3 regions of the Oceanobacillus phoenicis genome follow, and region 3 is predicted to be linked to each of the others. Evidence: predicted binding sites of a transcription regulator. Region 3 holds the regulator's gene; each other region holds the start of a gene.
What was found. The regulator Rex, encoded in region 3, represses fermentation and respiration genes when NADH is low (regulators of the CRP and FNR family bind a similar motif). The targets are predictions, from matches to a motif close to TTGTGAAATATTTCACAA.
Positions count from the first base shown of each region.

Region 1: cydD (thiol reductant ABC exporter subunit CydD) is a predicted target of Rex. The motif match lies at 1,137-1,154, and genes of this name have one in related genera.
Region 2: ABC346_RS13670 (cytochrome c oxidase subunit 2A) is a predicted target of Rex. The motif match lies at 2,284-2,301, and genes of this name have one in related genera.

Region 1 is NZ_JBDFME010000002.1:95,660-98,948, reverse strand. Features, by position in the region: gene ABC346_RS20305 (cation diffusion facilitator family transporter) at 1-128, shown strand, start outside; partial or broken gene ABC346_RS20300 (cation diffusion facilitator family transporter) at 461-1,025, shown strand; gene cydD (thiol reductant ABC exporter subunit CydD) at 1,174-2,907, shown strand; gene cydC (thiol reductant ABC exporter subunit CydC) at 2,904-3,289, shown strand, end outside.
Region 2 is NZ_JBDFME010000001.1:2,735,506-2,738,794, forward strand. Features, by position in the region: gene ABC346_RS13660 (b(o/a)3-type cytochrome-c oxidase subunit 1) at 1-1,544, opposite strand, end outside; gene ABC346_RS13665 (cytochrome c oxidase subunit II) at 1,544-2,047, opposite strand; gene ABC346_RS13670 (cytochrome c oxidase subunit 2A) at 2,067-2,201, opposite strand; gene ABC346_RS13675 (cold-shock protein) at 2,471-2,671, opposite strand; gene ABC346_RS13680 (HD domain-containing protein) at 2,966-3,289, shown strand, end outside.
Region 3 is NZ_JBDFME010000001.1:3,938,675-3,941,963, forward strand. Features, by position in the region: gene groES (co-chaperone GroES) at 1-93, opposite strand, end outside; gene ABC346_RS19690 (CPBP family intramembrane glutamic endopeptidase) at 372-1,070, shown strand; gene ABC346_RS19695 (YdiK family protein) at 1,074-1,271, shown strand; gene ABC346_RS19700 (redox-sensing transcriptional repressor Rex) at 1,369-1,998, opposite strand; gene ABC346_RS19705 (ABC-F family ATP-binding cassette domain-containing protein) at 2,145-3,289, shown strand, end outside.

The sequences.
Region 1 (3,289 bases), on a different contig from region 3:
AACATGAATTAGAACATAAAGGTATAGGGCATGTAACTATTCAGATGGAAAATAATGACCATCCCCATGAAGATTCATTAATGTGCCAAAATGATAATGAATCTTCTGTACATGGCCATGAACATTAAGAAATAGTTGAAACCTTATATTTCAAACAGCTTCCATTTCAACAATTGGTGGGAGCTTATTTTGTATGTCCATGAATTCTAGTCATTAGTATTAAGTGTTACCTAAAGCATCTTTTTTGGTACAATGTGCTACATAAATCGTCATAAATACTCATTTTTAGATTAAATCAATGAACGAATAACTTTTTTACATATGACACATGTGTTTCTCGTATACAACTTTTTTTGGTTTTTACTTATTAACATTACAAATCCTAACAATGTTTCTATAGACCCACACGAAAGAAAGTGTATTGATATAATGCTCAGGCAGTCAATGGAGGGGAATTACTATGGATGAACAAAAGTATAGGAATCTAAAAATGGGTGAGCGTGGTGCAATAGTAAGTATCATTGCGTACATATGTTTTATATATAGGAAATATCAGTAATTCAGAAGCTTTAAAAGCAGATGGTTTAAATAATACAACGGATATAATAGCATCTATTGCAGTGTTAATAGGGTTAAAATTATCACAGAAACAAGCAGACGAGGATCACCCTTATGGTCATTGGAAAGCAGAAATGGTAGCTTCAATGATAGCATCGTTTATTATAATGGTTGTCGGAATTCAGGTACTGATTGGAGCAGTAACCTCGGTATATCAAGGTGGAAATGAATCACCTGATATTATTTCAGTGTGGACAGGTATATTTTCAGCGGTTATCATGTATTTTGTATATCGGTATAATAAAAACCTTGCACAAAAGATAAAGAGTCATTCCGTAATGGCAGCAGCAAAAGATAATCTATCAGATTCATGGGTGAGTTTAGGTACAGCCATTGGGATTTTTGGTTCTCAGTTTAATTTACCTTGGCTTGATCCATTAACAGCAATTGTTGTTAGATGTAAAACTAAAATGATAAGAAGATTTTTATTAAACTGTTTATTAGAACAATAAATTAATGACATTTATGTTAACTGCCTCCCTATTATTTTACTAGCATTATGCTAGTTATGTATAATTATGTGAAAAGGTTCACTAGTTCAGGAGGTAAAAAACTATGAATGGGCTTCAAGATATGGCAAAAAAACAGAAAGGAAAGTTAACTTCCTTGGGTATTTTTGCATTATTATCAGGTACATCAATTATTGGACAGAGTTTTCTATTTGTCACAATAGTAGATCGTATTTTTATAAAAGATGATACCTTCTCGGAGATTATTCCTTTATTAATAGGACTATTGGCAGTTCTTTTTGCAAGAACTCTATTTAATTACCTTAGTGGAAGAACTGGAATTAGGATGGCTTCCAAAGTGAAAAGTGAGCTTCGAAATTTATTGTTACATAAATTCTCTACTAATCCACTGCAGTCATCAATTCAAGGACAGTCTGGACAAAAAGTTAGTGTGATGATGGATGTAGTGGATGAAGTTGACAGTTATTTTAGCAGTTATATTCCACAGGTGTTTCAAGCAAGTATTATACCACTAATGATTCTTATTGTTATTTTCACAGAGCATGTTGCTACAGGGGTTATCATTTTAATTACTGCACCATTTATTCCTATTTTCATGATGGTGATTGGGTTTAAAACGAAAGATAAATCTGAAGAACAATTAGATAAAATGGCAGCTTTTTCAGGGAAATTCCTTGATACTTTACAAGGGCTTACAACCCTTAAATTATTTGGTCAATCGGCAGTGCAAAAAGAAATCATTCGAAAAAGTAGTCTAAGGTTTAGGGAGGCAACGATGGATGTATTAAAAATTGCTTTCCAAAATTCTTTGGCATTAGAATTTATTTCGATGCTAAGTATTGGACTAGTTGCTTTAGAAGTTGCTATTCGTATGGTCATTTTTCAAGATCTTTCATTTTATACAGGATTTCTTATGCTAGTTTTGGCTCCGGAGTTTTATACAAAGTTGAAGGAGTTAGGCAGTGCTTTCCATACAGGAAGAGGAAGCATGGGTGCAGCTAAAAAGCTAGAGAATGAATTAGCTAATTCAGTAAAACCTGTTGAATGGGGGAAAAAAGGCTTACGTAGTACCACCCCACCTTCCATTGAAATACGTGAAGCTGAATTTAACTATGGTGAAAGTGATGCATTTGCCTTAAAAAACATTCATGTATCCATTGACCCTTTCGAACAAATTGCGATTGTTGGTAGAACTGGATCCGGAAAAACAACGTTATTACATGTTATTGCTGGGCTTGTTTCACTTTCCAAAGGAGAAATACTTGTCAATGGAAAGCCAAGGAAGATTTACAGTGAAAAAGATTGGTTTGGTGGATTAAGTTATATTTCACAAAGTCCCTATCTCTTTTCAGGATCAATTGCTGAGAATATTGCAATTGGTGGTAACACTAATGCTTCTAAGGAAGACATAGTAGGTGCAGCCCAAAAAGCTGGCATTTCTAAGTTAGTCAAGTCGCTTAATGACGGATTTGATACACCAATCGGGGAGGCTGGACGGGGGCTATCTGGTGGAGAAAAACAGCGAATCGCCATTGCTAGAACCTTTTTAAAAAGCCCGTCCATTATTCTTTTTGATGAGCCGACAACTGGTTTAGATTTGCAGACAGAGCGTATTTTGCAGTCTTCAATGAAAGAACTATCAAAGAATTCCACAGTCATTACGGTTGCACATCGACTTCATACGATTAAAAATGCTGATCAGATTCTCTTCATGGATAATGGAGAAATTATAGCCTCTGGCACACATAATGAATTGCTGAAATCAACTGAAGCGTATCGTGATATGGTATCTGTGCAGCAGGGGGGGGCGTTAGAATGAAAGATTTAATAACGATTATCAAAGTAATGTTTGTAAAGAAAAGGGATATTATTTTCTCTGTTCTTTGTGGATTTATTGCCGGGATAACAGCTGTTGGTTTATTTGCATTAAGTGGCTATTTAATTTCAAAGTCTGCTCTAGCACCTCCTATTTATACGCTGATGATTCTTACTGCGTCGGTTAAAATGCTGGGAATTATTTCAGCATTAAGTCGTTACGGGGAACGTTACTTCTCGCATCGTGGGACATTTACTATGTTAAGTAATTTACGTGTGTCATTTTACGAAAAATTAGAACCATTAGCACCGGCTATTTTTCATAAATATAGAAGTGGGGATCTTCTTTCAAGGATTGTTGGTGATGTAGAAACACTACAGAATTT
Region 2 (3,289 bases), 1.2 Mb from region 3:
GTTGGTGCATGATCTTCTTCCTCAGCAATCGGAAATTCTTCTTCTCCCTCTGGTGCAAAAAATACAAGATGAATAAAAATATAGACCATAAGAATAATTCCAATAAAAAGTATCGTACCACCAACTGCTTGAGCCATCTGATATGCACCCCATTCAACGGCTTGCTCGGATCCACCGTACTCTGAATAGGAAGATCTTCTCGGACCGCCTAATAAACCTTGGATATGCATAGAACCAGACATAATCGTCATACCAATTGTCCAAATGACGGTTTGATAAATGCCTAAACGATGAATTTTTCTTGTTAACTTTCGACCAGTTAAATGTGGAATTAACCAGTAAGCAATTCCAAAAAATGTAAGTAACACGGTTGTTGCTACAGTTAAATGAAAGTGTCCCGTTACCCAAATTGTATTATGAACTAATGTGTTCATTTGGTGGGAAGCATTAATTATTCCACCAATGCCACCTGGGATAAATGCAAGCATGCCTACAAATGGAGCGAAGAAGCGGACATCACGCCACGGTAAATTTTTAAACCAGCTGAATAAACCTTGATATCCATTTTTTCTGCCAGTAATTTCAAATGTTGCAAACATGGAGAATGCAGTCATTAAACTCGGTATAACAACCATAAATGTTAATACAACTTGGATGAATTTCCATGTAGGATCTATACCAGGTTCCGTTAATTGGTGGTGAAAACCAACCGGAATCGAAAAGAATAAAAATAAAATAAAGGATAATCTGGCTAAGGAATCACTAAACAATTTACCTCCGATAATCTTTGGAATAATAGCGTACCATGCCATATAGGCTGGTAATAACCAGAAGTATACTAAAGGATGGCCGAAGTACCAAAATAATGTTCTACTTAACAATACATTAATGGTTTCTGCATATCCTAATGACCATGGAATAAATTGAACTAATACCGCAACAGCCACACCTAATGATGCAATAACCCACATAATCATATTGATTGTAACCATAAAAGCAAGGAGTGGTGATTTTTGATTTGGGTTTTGTTTTTTCCATACAAATAGTTGTCTCCAATTTACAACCGCCGCAATCCAAGTCCCCACGACAACAAGAGCTAAGCCAATATAGAAGAGGGGATGTGCTTTTAATGGTGCATAGAATGTATAGAGCACATTTGCTTTACCAATTAGAATTGTAACAGCAGTCATTGATGTACCAATAGTCATTACCCAAAAAGCTAGCCATGCTGCTTTACGCTGTTTTTCAGAAATTCCCACTGTTTTTCCCAATAAGGCAAACTGAAATCCAATAATAAAAAAGGTAGTCAGTACTAGAGCAAGAACAACTCCATGGAAAGTAAGAATTTGATAATAACCAATTCCAAATGGAAGTGTAAATTCTCCTGTTCGTACTAGTACTTGCAATAACCCCATTAATCCACCTAAGAACAGTGATATAATTGCTACGTAAATAAAAGATAAGTATAATTTAGAATCTTTTTTTGTAATCTCCATAGGTTCAGCTGATATATCCTCAAAAACATGTAACTTAGCAAGAGCCATTATTCATACACCTCCACAGTCGTAAACATCATATGATGTCCAACTCCGCAATACTCATTACATAACAACGTAAATTCGCCAACTTTATTCATTTGAACTTCCATACTGCTAACGTAACCTGGTTCAACCATCATGTTTACATTCGTTCCAGCAATATTAAAGCCGTGTATTACATCTGTTGTAACCACTTGAAATAAAACAGAAGAACCTTTAGGGATTTTAATATGAGTTACAGAATTTCCGTCTTCATCGACTCCAAGGTTATAATTAAAAGCACTGGCAACAACATTAACTATATAATGATCTTCATCCACTTTGGTTAAACCAAGGTTTTCTTGTTGAAAGGCTTCATTTGCTTCAACATTATTAGGATCAATCGTCAGTCCATGACTTTGAGGATGTGTGCCCATGTAAAAAGCACCGAATCCTAATACAACTAAAAATATGATTAATGCACTAATCCCGAGAATCAACCACCATTTTTCTAATTTATGCAGGTGCACTTTCTCTCATCCTTTCTTCTTATCTAGTCATAAAGAGTGTAAATACGGATACCCAACAAACAACAATAAGCCCACCTAATATTAATACCGAAGCAAATGTCCCTTTTAGGTTTGGCTCCGCTTCATTGTTATCTTTATGAAAGAGATTTTTCATTTTCATCACCCCTTTTGTATCTATAGTTTTATCATACACAATACAAAGGTCCTATTTGTACACATCACGGACTATTCACACTTTGTTCAATTATGCACAAATTAGGCGTTCTATAGATTTTACAAACTTTTAAGTTAGAAAAGTTTGTGAACGATTGATGAACAAACAGGGGCTTTTATTGACAAATTAGAAGGAGAAGAGATGAAGATTAAAATCAAACACAAAAAAAGCGGAAAGCTTTTTGTTAAGCTTCCGCTATATATTAGATATTATTTTTTTACAACGTTTGCTGCTTGAGGACCACGTTCACCTTCAACAATTTCAAAAGAAACTTCTTGTCCCTCTTCTAAAGATTTAAAGCCTTCTTCTTGGATTGCTGAATAGTGTACGAATACATCATTACCTTCTTCTAGTTGGATAAATCCGTAACCTTTCTCAGCATTGAACCATTTTACTACTCCGTTTTCCATGTAAATTTCCTCCTAATACTTCCACGTAAAACGCGTGTTATTACAAAGTTGACCAACGGAATATTAAAAAAGGGCAGCTCCTATAGAAGTACGGATCATAAATCATCCACTTCTATAGAAGCTGCCTTAGGTAATTAATGATTCCGTACATCTTCTTTGCTTGTTACTAATATTAGCCTATTCAAACAAATCAGTCAAGAAAATGGCTTTAATTTTTGATGAATTAACTAAAATTTACAAATAGTGTAACGAATGATAAAGTAATCTTAAAATCTATTCATATTGGAGGAAATAATGAGTTCGAAGGAGATCCAATTAGAAAAAATTACTGAATACGTAAAACACAAGTTCTCGAATGATACTACTGGTCATGATTATTTTCATTTAGAAAGGGTTGTAAATAACGCGACTAAGATCGCTATAGAAGAGGAGGCTAATCTATTTATAACCATAGCTGCTGCATGGCTTCATGATATAGCTGATCATAAGTTAACCAATAATCAAGAAAATGAATTAAATGAGCTTTCACAATTTCTTCATCAACTAGGATTACAACATTCTCAAATTGAAGCAATAATGACGATTATCAATACTACTTCATATTCTAAAGGTATTATA
Region 3 (3,289 bases):
CTTTGCAGAGTCTGGAAGTACGATTCCGCTTGCAGTTGTTTCTTCTTGTTCAACAAGTTCGATAACAACACGATCTCCTAATGGTTTAATCATGTAGAAATGCCTCCTTAATTCGATTTCATTTTATTTTTATTAGCACTCTTAACAGTTGAGTGCTAATCACAATTATTATAATAATTAATTCTATAAAAAAATGCAAGCAAAAGAGAGTGAAGAATTTATATTTTTTAATCAATATATGTAGCAATCAAATATTGAAAAATAATACTGCATTTTCTTTTCATTTAATAGCTTGTTCTGATTATAATAACTATATATGCATATGTTAAACTATAGTAATTAGTACAGTACATGATAAAGGAGCGTTTTATTTGAGTCGTAGATATTGGTATGTCATTCTTACATATATTATTATGCAGTTTTCAGGGTTGCTTTTTTCACCAATTTTAACAGTGGTTTTCGGATTATCTATCACTGATGCAACTATTTATTGGTCGATATTCTCCTTTGGCCTAGCGGTGGTTGTTACGCTATTCTTTCTAAAACCAGATATGCAAATGCGAAACGACAACGCTGCAGGAATTGAAAGCATAATCCTGTGGTCCATCCTCGGTGTGTTTATGGCTTTATTCGCGCAAGGTATTGCTGCCCAAATTGAAATAGCCATAGGGATTGACCCTGGTTCAGAGAACACCCAACAAATTATGGATATTACTCGAGCAGCACCCATCTTTATGATCGTACCGGCTATTTTTGCACCAATATTAGAAGAAATTATCTTCCGCAAAATTATATTCGGTGAGCTTTATAAGCGAATGAATTTCTTTTTCGCTGGGTTACTCTCTGCTGTTATATTCGGGTTTATTCATTTAGATCCAACGCATATTCTCATTTATGCATCCATGGGATTTGTATTTGCATTTCTTTATGTGAAAACAAAACGAATTATCGTTCCTATAATCGTACATGCAGGGATGAACTCCTTTGTTTTATTAATGCAATATAATATTGATCCTGAGGAGCTGCAGCGAATGTTAGATGAGATGCAAATGATATTCTTTGGAGGTTAATCCATGAAACATCCTTATTTAACAAGAGCAATTCTATACTTTCTCGTTGGAATTGCTTTTATATATTTCGGGGTTCAAAGTAAGGACAGCACGGTTTGGAATACTGTTACATTAATTTTTGCAGCTGTTTCTGCATTATGCTTCTTTGTTTCCTTCAAGATGTTCGGTTATCACAATAAAATAAGAAAAAAGAAAAAGTAGACTGTTAATTGCAGTCTACTTTTTCTTTAATTCTTTTCTAAAAACTTCGGATTTTGACAACCGCTTACATAATAATCGATTTAAAATAGTGAATTAATTACTGTAATGAATAGTGTTTAAGAAAATATACAAGTGATTGAAGTTCGATCGCTAAATCAATGTGATGTACACGAATATGGCTTGGTACTGTAATTCTTGCTGGTGTAAAATTTAGTATTCCACTAACACCATGTTCGACCAGTTGATTTGCAATTGCATCTGCTTCATCTGCAGGTATCGTTAGAATCGCAACCTCTGTGTCCTTTAATCTTTCCCCTAGTTCGTCAATATGATAGACTGGAACTCCTCCGATATCGGTGCCTACCTTTTTCTCATCAGCATCAAATGCAATGGTAATACGGATGTTATTGTTTTTCATAAAATTATAATGTAAGAAAGCTGTACCTAAATTTCCAACACCTATTAATGCTACCTCTGTTATTTCGTGTTGATCTAATGTACTTTTAAAAAAACCTAGTAAGTATTCGACATTGTATCCGTATCCTTTTTTACCTAGTGCACCGAAGTAAGAGAAATCTCTACGAATGGTTGCGGAATCTACTTTAACCGCTTCACTTAATTCTTTTGATGAAACACGCTTTTTTCCTTGTTGATTTAAGTTATTAATGAAACGATAATATAATGGCAAGCGTTTTGCAGTTGCTTGCGGAATCTTGTTTTGTTCCATACGACCTTCCTCTTTTCAATGCTTAGAATAATTATCATACTATATTTATTTTAACAGATTATTCCTTAGAAGTCGTGACATTTTTCACAATAATATTGTCGCTTCTATGGCGATAAGCTAAACTAGTATTATGAGGTGACAATGAAATGATACTGATGCAATTAAACGGAATATCAAAATCTTTTGGCGCAGAAGAGATTTTGTCTAATATAAAAGTAGAAATAAAGGACCAAGATCGAATAGCCATCGTTGGAAGAAATGGTGCAGGAAAATCGACACTACTAAAAATAATGGCAAATGAACTCTCTCATGACGAAGGAGAATTTTTCAAACCGAAAGATCTTACCTATGGTTACCTATCACAACATATGAAGTTAGAATCAGGTAAAACAATATGGGATGAGATGGCGGATGTATTTTCCCATTTACAACAGATGGAGAAAAAGTTACGTGAATTAGAAACAAAAATGGCAGATCCTACTGCAATAGATGAAGCTAGTTACCAAGCAATTTTAAAAGAATATGATAACTTACAAGTTCGCTATCAAACAAATGGTGGTTATACGTATGAATCGGATATAAAATCGGTACTTACTGGACTCTCATTTGGTGATTACGATTATGGAACACCGATTAACGAATTAAGTGGCGGACAAAAAACAAGACTTGCTCTTGGTAAATTATTACTACAAAAACCTCAACTACTCATCCTCGATGAGCCTACAAACCATCTGGACATTGATACACTAACATGGTTAGAAGGTTATCTTGTAAATTATCCTGGTGCTATTGTGATTGTTTCCCACGACCGTTATTTTCTTGATAGAACCGTTTCGATCGTTTATGAAATTTCTAGACATCATTCTAGAAAATACCACGGTACCTACAGTAAATACTTGGAACAAAAAGCACTTGATTACGAACAAGAAATGAAAGAATATGAAAAACAACAAACGGATATTAAACGAATGGAAGAATTCATTCAAAAGAATATCGTCCGTGCTTCCACTACAAAACGAGCACAAAGTAGACGGAAACAATTAGAAAAAATCGATAGAATGGATCGTCCAATGGGTGATGAATCATCCGCTTCGATGTCATTTCAAATTAATCGTCGTAGTGGAAATGACGTGTTAAAAATCTCTAATTTAGGCTTCCGTTATGAAGAGCAACAAGAACCTACATTCCGTCATGTTAATCTCCATGCAAATCGTGGAGAACGAATCGCATTAGTAGGTCCAAACGGGATCGGAAAAACAACGTTACTAAAGACCATTGTGGAAAAAGAATC